Regions from separate parts of the Sphaerimonospora cavernae genome, predicted to be linked through region 1. Evidence: predicted binding sites of a transcription regulator. Region 1 holds the regulator's gene; each other region holds the start of a gene.
What was found. Region 1 encodes LexA, which represses DNA repair genes until DNA is damaged. Its sites were predicted from a motif close to TCGAACANNTGTTCGA; they were not measured.

Region 1 (3,272 bases):
TCTCCGTCATGACTTCCCCCTTCTAGGGGCCCGTGGAGCCCCTTCGTGTCGGACCACGTGCCTGCCTTGTTCAGACTGCTCAACCACTGAGACTGCTCAACCACTGAGACTGCTCACCCGCGTCGCTCACCCGCGCTGCCCAATCACGCCATAACCACATCGTCGCGCCGCCATGCGGCCTCGGATCGGGCTATCGCCCGTCAGCGGCGGCTCGCGCGTCTCTGAGCTGCTCGATCTCCGCCTCGAAGTCGGCCAGCGTCTCGAATCCGCGGTAGACGGAGGCGAAGCGCAGGTAGGCGACCTCATCGAGATCCCGTAGCGGGCCGAGGATGGCCAGTCCCACCTCGTGCGAGGGGACCTCGGCCGCTCCCGTGGCCCGGATGGTCTCCTCCACCCGCTGCCCGAGCTGGGCCAGCGAGTCCTCGCTGACCGGCCGCCCCTGGCAGGCCCGCCGCACCCCCGCGATGACCTTGTCACGCGAGAACGGCTCGGTGACCCCGCTGCGCTTGCTCACCATCAGCAGCACGGTCTCCTGCGTGGTGAACCTGCGCCCGCACTGGGGGCAGGAGCGCCTGCGGCGGATGGCCGCTCCGTCCTCTGTCGATCGGCTGTCTATGACCCGCGTGTCCGGATGACGACAGAACGGGCAGTACACGCCATCGCCTCCCTCAACGCGTCCCTTGACACCACATAGCGTGAAACCACAGGTCTGAAACCACGGGTTTAACCACAAGTTCTAGGGAACTTACACCGATGTGACTACTAGATGTTGTGGTCCAACCGTAAGAGTGCCCGACCTTGAACGCAAGTTGGCGAGCACATCGGAATCGAAGTCCCTGTTCACCTCGGCGTGTCGCGGCAGGCCCCCCGGACCGGCCGACCATACCCCGGCCGCACCCCTGCGACATCCCCGACAGCACTCCCGGCCGGCGTCACGGGCGGACTCTCAGGCGGCCCGGTCGCCGAGGCCGCGAAACACGCGAGACACGAGTCCGGAAATCACCGCGACGCTTTCCTTATCCCTCCCGACATCCCTCCCCTTCGCGTACGAATGCTCAGAAGAAGGAGAATCTAGAAAGTCGAACACGATGTCGATCGAACTCCCGTACGATGTGACGGAACGCCAGGATCTGCGATTTAGCCAAAAATCGAACAACTGTTTGATGATGATCTTGAATCGCGATACGGTCGCCCTGAGCAGTGCAGAAACCCTGAGCAACGCAGGGAACACGGATTGAGAGGTGGCATCGTGAGTGACCGAAGCGCCAAGGCGGATGACGCAGGCGACCTCGCGGTTCGCAGGCGTGACTCGCTTGGCCTCACCCCGAGGCAGCGCAAGATCCTTGAGGTGATCCGGGATTCGGTCCAACAGCGCGGCTATCCGCCGTCGATGCGGGAGATCGGGGAAGCGGTCCATCTGACCAGCACCTCGAGCGTGTCACACCAGCTCACGGCGCTCCAGCGTAAGGGGTATCTGCGCCGTGACCCGCACCGCCCCAGGGCTCTGGAGGTCCGGCTGCCCGGCGAGCCGGTCCTGTGGGTGGACCCGGACGCCGCCCAGGAGGAGGGGGGCTTCAACCGCCCCACCGCCGCCTTCGTACCGCTGGTCGGCCGGATCGCCGCGGGCGGGCCAATCCTCGCCGAACAGAGCATCGAGGACGTGTTCGCGCTGCCGAAGCAGCTCGTCGGCGAGGGCACGCTGTTCCTGCTCCAGGTGTCCGGCGATTCCATGATCGAGGCGGCGATCGCGGACGGCGACTGGGTCGTCGTGCGGCAGCAGCCGGTGGCGGACAACGGCGACATCGTGGCCGCGATGATCGACGGCGAGGCCACGGTGAAGACCTTCAAGCGCAAGGACGGGCACGTGTGGCTGATGCCGCACAATCCGAACTACGAGCCCATCCCCGGCGACGAGGCCACCGTCCTCGGCAAGGTCACGGCGGTCCTGCGCAAGCTCTAGTGCGGTTTCCCGTCGCTTCGCGGTCCGAGCGCGCCGCGAAGCAGCGGATTAGGGTGGTCCCGTGACTTATGAGTGCGATGTGCCGGATGACCTGGATCGGCATGGCCGGGATTTACATGGCCTGGATTCACTCAATGTGACCGCCTGCCGTGCCCGTGACGGGATCAAGTGGGGGGTCGTTCCCCAGGACGTGATCCCATCCTGGGTCGCAGACATGGACTTCCCGATCGCCGACGTGATCAGTGAGGCCATCGCACGCCGCGCCGCCACCGACCTCGGCTATCCCACCTGGCTGGAGCAGCCCGGCTGTGGCCCGCTGGCGGACGCCTTCACCGACCGTATGGAGAGCCGGTACGGCTGGCGCCCCGACCCCGGCCACGTCAGGACCTACACAGATCTCAATCAGGCGCTTCAGGTGCTGCTGCATCTGACGACCCGGCCGGGCGACCCGATCGCGTTGCACATGCCGGCCTACAACTCGTTCCTCGAGACGCTCAGAGACATGGGCAGGCGGGTGCTGCCGATCCCGATCGGGCCGGACGGCCGATTCGAGGTGCCGGACGAGCCCGCGCCCGTGCTGCTCCTGATCAACCCCCAGAACCCCTCAGGCCGTGTCTTCACCCAGCCGGAGTTGGCCGCGCTGGCCGAGTACGCCGAGCGTCACGACGCACTTGTGATCTCCGATGAGATCCACGCCGACCTCGTCTACTCCCCCGCCCGTCATATCCCCTTCGCCACGATCCTGCCCGAGCGCACGGTCACGCTGACCTCGGCGTCGAAGGCCTTCAACATGGGCGGCGTCCACTGCGCGATCGCCCACATCGGGGCGGAAGCCGTACGGACGGCCCTGGACGGCCGGCCTCCGCACATCTACGGTGCGCCGGGCGCGCTGGACGTCGAGGCGACGGTCGCGGCCTGGCGGCACGGCGATCGGTGGCTGGAGGAGGTCCTGCGGATCCTGGACCGCAACCGGCAACTGATCGCTGAGCGGCTCCCCTCCAGGGTCGGCTACCGGATGCCCGAGGGGACCTATCTCGCATGGCTGGACCTGTCCGCGTACGGATCCCCGGTTGCGACGGACGCCGCGGGTTTCCTGGAGCGGGAGGCCCGGGTCAAGGTCGGCCCGGGCCCCCTCTACGGCGGCGGCGATGCCTTCGTCCGCCTCAACTTCGGGACGTCGGAGGCGATCCTGGAGGAGATCCTGGCCAGGATCTCCTCCGCTCTCGCCTGACGGGTCACGGCAGCGGCGGCAACTCGGGCGGGGCCGCCGGTTGCCTCTCCTCCAGCGCCGCCAGAGCCAGCTCCACCGCCC
Region 2 (3,272 bases), on a different contig from region 1:
GATCTCCCGATCCTCGGGGACCTCGGCGAGCAGGCATACGAAGTCCGGATAGGTGGCGTGGTTGCGCATGATGGCCATGCGCCCGGTCAGTTGGTCTGACGGCGGGTGCATGGCCGCCGTGTAGATGGACAGCACCGTGCCCAGCACTTCCGTGAACTGGTCCGGCCCGACGCGCCGCAGTTGGATCACTTTCCGGAGACTAGCAAAGCTAACGCGCCACCTCGGCGGGCGTTCCGCCGGTGATTCCGACCAGTTCGTCGAAGGTCGTGGGGAAGACCGTGTGCGGGTGACCTCCAGCGGCCCACACCACGTCATGCTTGCTCAGCCAGTTGTCCACCAGCGTCCGGATCGGGGCGGGATGTCCGACCGGGGCGACTCCGCCGATGGGCTGTCCCGTGTGCTCGCGGACGAATTCCGGGGTGGCCCGCCGTACTTTCCGCGCTCCGACCAGTTCGGCGATCGCAGCGGTGTCCACGCGGTGGGCGCCGCTGGTCAGCACGAGCAGCGGGGATCCGTCGGCGTCGAAGATGAGGCTGTTGGCGATCGCCCCGATCTCGCAGCCGAGTTGGGCGGCGGCGGTGGCCGCTGTGGGCGCCGCCTCGCCGAGGACCTTGACCTGGCCCGCCACGCCGTGGGAGCGGAGGGCCTCCGCCACACGGGCGGCGTTCGGATGCAACTTTTCTGACACCCGGCCACTCTAAGCAGGTTGTCGCGAAACTCGTACGCTATAAGGAGTTTTGGTCCTTACTTGAGAACATTGAGAGGCTGGGTTGACCATGGGGGGTCCACGGCGGCTGGCCGCCGCCGCGCTGGTCACGGCCGGGGCCGTGACGTTCGCGGCGGGCGGTGTGGCCGGTCCCGCGCAGGCGCGGACCGCGCCGGCATCACAGCAGACGGCATCACAGCAGACGGCGCCGCACACGACGCTCAAACTCGGTGCCAAGGGCGCCGAGGTCAAGGCGTTACAGACCCGGCTCACCGAGCTCGGGTACGTGCCCGGAAAGATCGACGGCAGGTACGGCGGCACCACCATGATGGCCGTCTGGGCGTTCCAGAAGGTGCAGGGCATCAAGCCGACCAGCACGGTGGCGAGCCGGACCTGGGCGGCGCTGGAGAATCCGAAGGCGCCCAAGGTGCTGGTCCCGAAGGGCAGGCCGAACCGCGTCGAGGTGAACCTCACCCAGCAGATCATGGTGCTCTACCGGGACGGCGAGCCGAAGGTGATCAGCCATGCCTCCAGCGGCAGCGGGATCCCGTACGTCGAGTACGCGACGTGGAACGGCAAGCGGCAGAGGTTCAGCGGCAGCGCGACCACGCCGACCGGCGACTACCGGACGACCTGGCGGGTGAGCGGCTGGCACCGGTCCTACCTGGGGCAGCTGTACAACCCGATCTTCTTCAACGGCGGCATCGCCCTGCACGGAGCGCTGTCGGTACCGCTGCATCCGGCTTCGCATGGTTGTGTGCGGCTGCCGATGCCGGTGGCCGAGATCCTGCCGGGCCTGCTGGGCGCCGGTGTCCCCGTCCACGTGCGGGGCAGGTTCCACCGCTGATCCCTCCTGTCTGTTCCGCCACTGTTTCGAAACCCCGTTCGCTGACAATCTTGACAGCGAACGGGGTCGAATTTATGTTCGATGTAGTGGGACCTGGGCCGGAGGGGGAGAGGGGAAGCTCCTCGTCCGGCCACCGGCGGCCGGAATTTTTGTCGGTGCGATCTGCGACCGTGAAGTCACCGGCGAAGACCGCCGGAGTGCCACGACTCGAGGAGGCGGGCATGACTGAACGGAACGGGCCACGGGTTTCGCAGACTGTCCTGGCGCACCTCGCGGACGCCAGGGCGCGCCTGGCGGACGCGACCGCTGCGCTCACGCCCGCGAGCAGGTACGTCTCGGCTCACCTCGCGGCCCTGCGGGCGGCCGCCGGGATCCTGGCGGCCCGGCCGAGGCCCACCGACGGGCGGAGGCGGCGGCTGCGCAGCGCCTGGGAGCTGCTGCCGGAGGTCGAGCCGCAGCTCGCCGACTGGGCGGCGTACTTCGCGGTCAGCGCCACCAAGCGCGCGGCGGCCGAGGCCGGCCTGGTCCGGGCGGTGACCCCGACGGACGCGGAGGAGCTCATCGTCGAGGCCGACAGGTTCGTCGGCGAGGTCGAATCGATCCTCGGCCTGCCGGGCCGGCCGTCCCTCCCGATGGCGGGGTAGGGCGGCCAGGGCGTTGCCGGTCGGCGGGGCTGTCAGACGGCGTCCCGCTCCAGCGGGCAGCTCATGCACCGGGGGCCGCCCCGGCCGCGACCGAGTTCGTTGCCGCGGATCGTGATGACCTCGATCCCGTGCCTGCGCAGGTAGTTGTTGGTGGTGGTGTTCCGCTCGTAGGCGACCACCACTCCGGGCTCCAACGCCAGCACGTTGCAGCCGTCATCCCACTGCTCGCGCTCGGCCGCGTGCGCGTCCTGGGCCGGGGTCAGGATCTCGATGTCGTCCAGGCCGATGGCCCGTGCGATGGCCCGGTGCATCTCCTCAGGGGAGTGGTCGGTGACCTTGAGCTCCTTGTCGTTGTCACCCGGCTCGATCGTGTACGACGGCAGCATGCCGAGCCCGGCGTACTTCACGAACTTCCCGACGTCGACCTGGGTCATCACGGTGTCCAGGTGCATGAAGGCCCGGGCCTTCGGCAGGTCGAGCGCCACAATCCTGGCCGCCGAGCCGGACCTGAAGAGGTTCATCGCGAGCGTTTCGACCGCCTGCGGCTGGGTCCGCTCGCTCATCCCGACGAGCACGGCGCCACGGCCGATCACCAGGACGTCGCCGCCCTCGATGGTGGCCGGGGCCATCGGCGTGCCCGGTGACCAGACGTGATAACCGCCGTCCTCCGGCCTGTCGTAACCCCGGGCGAACAGCGGGTGCCACCGGTAGACCGCCTCGTAGTTGAGGGTCTCCCGCCTGCGGGCCTTCTTCCGCATCGCGTTGATGGACACCCCGTCGTACACCCAGCACGAGGCGTCCCGGGCGTACAGGTGGTTGGGCAGCGGCGGGAGGACGAAGTCGTCCATGCCGAGGGTGTGGAAGGCGATGGATTTCGGGTCGCAGCCCAGCTCCACGATCTCGCGCTTGGTGATCCCCCCGGTCAGGTACGGCGCGAGCGCCCGGCCGTCCAGGGTGTCGAGCGCGCCGCGGATGGCGTCGGCGGCAACCGGGCCGACCCAGTGCTCGTCGACGCTGCCGTCGAGGATGTGCTTCCTGGCCTCGGGGATCGCGATCGTCTGCTCGATCATCTCGC
Region 3 (3,272 bases), on a different contig from region 1:
TGCAGCGCGATGTGCCTGGGCAGCCCGTCGAGCCGTTCGGCCAGCCGGAACACGGTCTCCAGCGACCGGTCGTTCAGCCCGCTGTCGCGTAGTTCCGGCAGATCGGACAGCGCGGCGCGGATCTGCCCGGCCCGGACGTGCGGGAACGCCTTGGCGATGACGTCGATCTCATGCGGGGGCAGGCCCATGGCGGCCCCGACGTCCCGGATCGCGCTGCGGGCGCGGTAGGTCTCCATCATCGAGACGCAGGCCACGCCGGTCTCGCCGTACCGGCCGAGGATCGCCCGGTAGCAGTCGAGGCGGCGCGCCGACTCCACGTCGACGTCGATGTCGGGCAGGCCGCGGCGTCCCTCGGACAGGAAGCGCTCCATCAGCAGGCCGTGTTCGAGCGGGTCCACGTCGCCGATGCCGATGAGGTAGTTGACCAGGCTGCCCGCGCCGGAGCCGCGGATGGCGCAGCGGACGCCCATCGAGCGGATCAGATCCGTGATATCGGCGACGGTGATGAAATATCCGGACAGCCGCTTCTTCTCGATGATCGCCAGCTCCGCGGCCAGCCGTCCGCGTGCGTCTGCCGTACGGGCCGAACCCGGACGACTCAGCCCTCGGCGGCGCAGCCCGTCCTCGCAGCGGCGGCGCAGCAGCGGCACCGGGTCCTCGCCGATCTCCGGCAGGTGGAGCCGGGGATTCTCGCCATCGAGCAGGGGAACGATCTCGACGGGGTCGAGCGCGCACCGCTCGGCGACCCGTCGCGTCTCCCCCAGCAGCCGTTCGGCCAGGTCCAGGTCGCCTCCGCAGATCCGGAGGGCCACCCGTGCCATCTCGCGGCCGTCCTTGAGGTAGGCGTGCGCGGTGGGATGATCGACGTGCCTCGGGTGGAGCGGCACGAGCCGGCGCGCCGCGTCGAGCACGTTGCCGACCTGGTGGTCGGCGGCGTCCAGATAGCGGACATCGTTGGTCAGCACGGCGGGTACGCCCATCGAGTAGGCGAGGCCCAGCATGCGGGTGGCCGTGTTCGCGTCGCGGTAGCCGTACAGGTCGGTCACCTCGACCGCGACATCGGGCACCGCGGAGCGCCACGCGTCCAGCAGCGCGCGGGCCCGGTCGTCGCGGCGTTCCGCCACCGCGCGGCCGACGTCCGAGCGGGGACCGAGCAGCACCGTCAGCCGCGGCCCGCAGCCCCCGACGCCGGCCCCGACGCCGGCCCCGACGCCGACCGTGCCGACGGCGTGTTCGGCCACCGTCTCCGGCGTGACATACGGCTCGCCGCGCTCTCCGAGTCGATGGGCGGCCGTGACCAGCCGGCACAGCGTCGCCCAGCCGTCGGACCGGGCCAGCACGACGATCCGCCGCGGCTCGCCGTTCCCGCCGCGTTTCCCACCGCCCGGGACCGACACGGCATGGCCGTCGCGGAGGACGAGGTCGACGCCGACGATCGGCGTGATGCCCCTGCCGTGACACGCCTGGACGTGCTTGATCGCGCCGTAGAGGCCGTCGCGGTCGGTCAGCGCGAGCATGTCCATGCCATGCTCGGCCGCCCGCCGCGCGAGCGAGTCCGGGAAGGCCGTGCCGTACCTGAGGGAGTAGGCAGAAGCCGTATGAAGGTGGATGAAGGGGGCCATCAGGGCCCTCCCACCGCGTCTCGCGTCCGGAACTTTTCCATCAGTCCCATGCCCTCAGCAGGAGCCAGACACCGCCGGCGGAGTCAAAACGCAGCTCATAAGTTCCGATCTCCCGGCCGTCCGCGGCCGCCACCCGCCAGAAACGCCGCTCGCCGGGGTCGTTGTCGGAGGTCTTCCACCACTCGCGGGCGACCACCCAGTGGTCCTGCACCTCACGGATGGTGTAGAGCCGATCACGCCAGACGAACTGGACCGGCTGCCCGCCCCTGGTCCATACCTCGATCGGATCGCCGTAAAGCTTGCTCAAGGCACTTCTCCCTGTGGCTCTCCCTGCCACCCGGGGGAAGACGGGCGGATCGACCGGCGAAGTCACTCGCCGCTACTTCGAACATACGTTCCCCAGCAGCCCGAACGCAAGTCGCCACACCTCAAGGGCAGGCCCACACCGGCGGGGCCGGGGTGGCTGAGTCAGACGCCGATGGGCCCGGCCGGTCGTTTCGCCGGCCGGGCCCTGTTGTCCGTCGCGGGATCGGGCTGACCACCCGTCAGGGCGAACCGTTCGCCGACTTCAGATCCTCGAAGGGGAACCGGTCGGCGAAGGCGGGCTCGAGGTCGTCGAGCCAGATCGCTTCGGGATCATATTTGGCGAAGAAGGGCTGGTTGACCAGGCTGGAGTCCCGGCACTGGATGAGGTGCAGCGCGAAGACCTTCTCGCCGGACAGCTCCACGACACCGTCGACGCAGACCTTGCCCGGAGTCGCCGACATCGAGGGGCCGCGCACCGTGCGAGCCAGGCCGGAAACGTTCCGGTAGGCGTCCCGGAAGATCTGTTGGGCCCGGGCGAGCGGCACCGCGAAGTAGTCCTGCGGGCCGGTGTCGCGCTCGACGAACATGTAGTAGGGGATCATCCCCATGCGGGTCTGCTGCCGCCACATGCTCTCCCAGAGCACCGCATCGTCGTTGATCGAGCGGATCAGCGGGGCCTGGGTACGGATGATCGCACCGGTGTCGCGGATCCGGCGCACCGCCTCCCCCACCGCTGGGGACGCCAACTCCCGTGGGTGGGTGAAGTGCGCCATGAAGGCGAGGTTCCGGCCCGACCGCACCACCTTCTCGAACAGGCGCAGCATGTCGTCGGCATCCGGGTCGGTGAGGAACTTGTACGGCCAGTAGGCCAGGGACTTGGTGCCGATCCGGATGGACTCCAGCTGCTCCAGATCCAGCAGCGGCTCGATGTGCCTGCTCAGCACGGACGCCCTCATGATCATCGGGTCGCCGCCGGTGAACAGGACACCGGTGATCCCCGGGTGCGCCAGCAGGTACTCCTTCAACCTGCCGACATCCTCGGCGGCCATCTTCAGATCGGGCTCGCCGACGAACTGCGCCCAGCGGAAGCAGTAGGTGCAGTACGCGTGGCAGGTCTGCCCCTGCCTGGGGAAGAACAGCGCCGTCTCGTCGTACTTGTGCTGGACGCCGGGCAGTTCGTCTCCGGCGAAGGTGGGGACGTTGAGCTGCAGTTGCCCGGCCGGATGCGGATTGAGCTTCCTGCGCACCGCCGTCGCCGCGGCGGCGACCTCACCCGTGGGCGCCTGCCGGCGCAGCAGGTCCGCGAGGTGGGCCACATCCTCCGGAGGAAGCATGTCCTCCTGC

Region 2: a site for LexA is predicted at 1,620-1,635, ahead of ACFHYQ_RS01865 (SAV_6107 family HEPN domain-containing protein). Genes of this name have one in related genera too.
Region 3: a site for LexA is predicted at 2,007-2,022, ahead of ACFHYQ_RS23810 (DUF6504 family protein). Genes of this name have one in related genera too.

The regions. Positions count from the first base shown of each region.
Region 1 is NZ_JBHMQT010000005.1:14,870-18,141, reverse strand. It holds gene ACFHYQ_RS04055 (vitamin B12-dependent ribonucleotide reductase) at 1-10, opposite strand, end outside; gene nrdR (transcriptional regulator NrdR) at 191-655, opposite strand; gene lexA (transcriptional repressor LexA) at 1,247-1,960, shown strand; gene ACFHYQ_RS04040 (MalY/PatB family protein) at 2,097-3,191, shown strand; gene ACFHYQ_RS04035 (S41 family peptidase) at 3,196-3,272, opposite strand, start outside.
Region 2 is NZ_JBHMQT010000003.1:298,342-301,613, reverse strand. It holds gene ACFHYQ_RS01880 (GNAT family N-acetyltransferase) at 1-189, opposite strand, end outside; gene ACFHYQ_RS01875 (YbaK/EbsC family protein) at 209-688, opposite strand; gene ACFHYQ_RS01870 (L,D-transpeptidase family protein) at 777-1,553, shown strand; gene ACFHYQ_RS01865 (SAV_6107 family HEPN domain-containing protein) at 1,775-2,197, shown strand; gene ACFHYQ_RS01860 (arginine deiminase) at 2,230-3,272, opposite strand, start outside.
Region 3 is NZ_JBHMQT010000054.1:66,942-70,213, forward strand. It holds gene ACFHYQ_RS23805 (DNA polymerase III subunit alpha) at 1-1,622, opposite strand, end outside; gene ACFHYQ_RS23810 (DUF6504 family protein) at 1,663-1,929, opposite strand; gene ACFHYQ_RS23815 (KamA family radical SAM protein) at 2,168-3,272, opposite strand, start outside.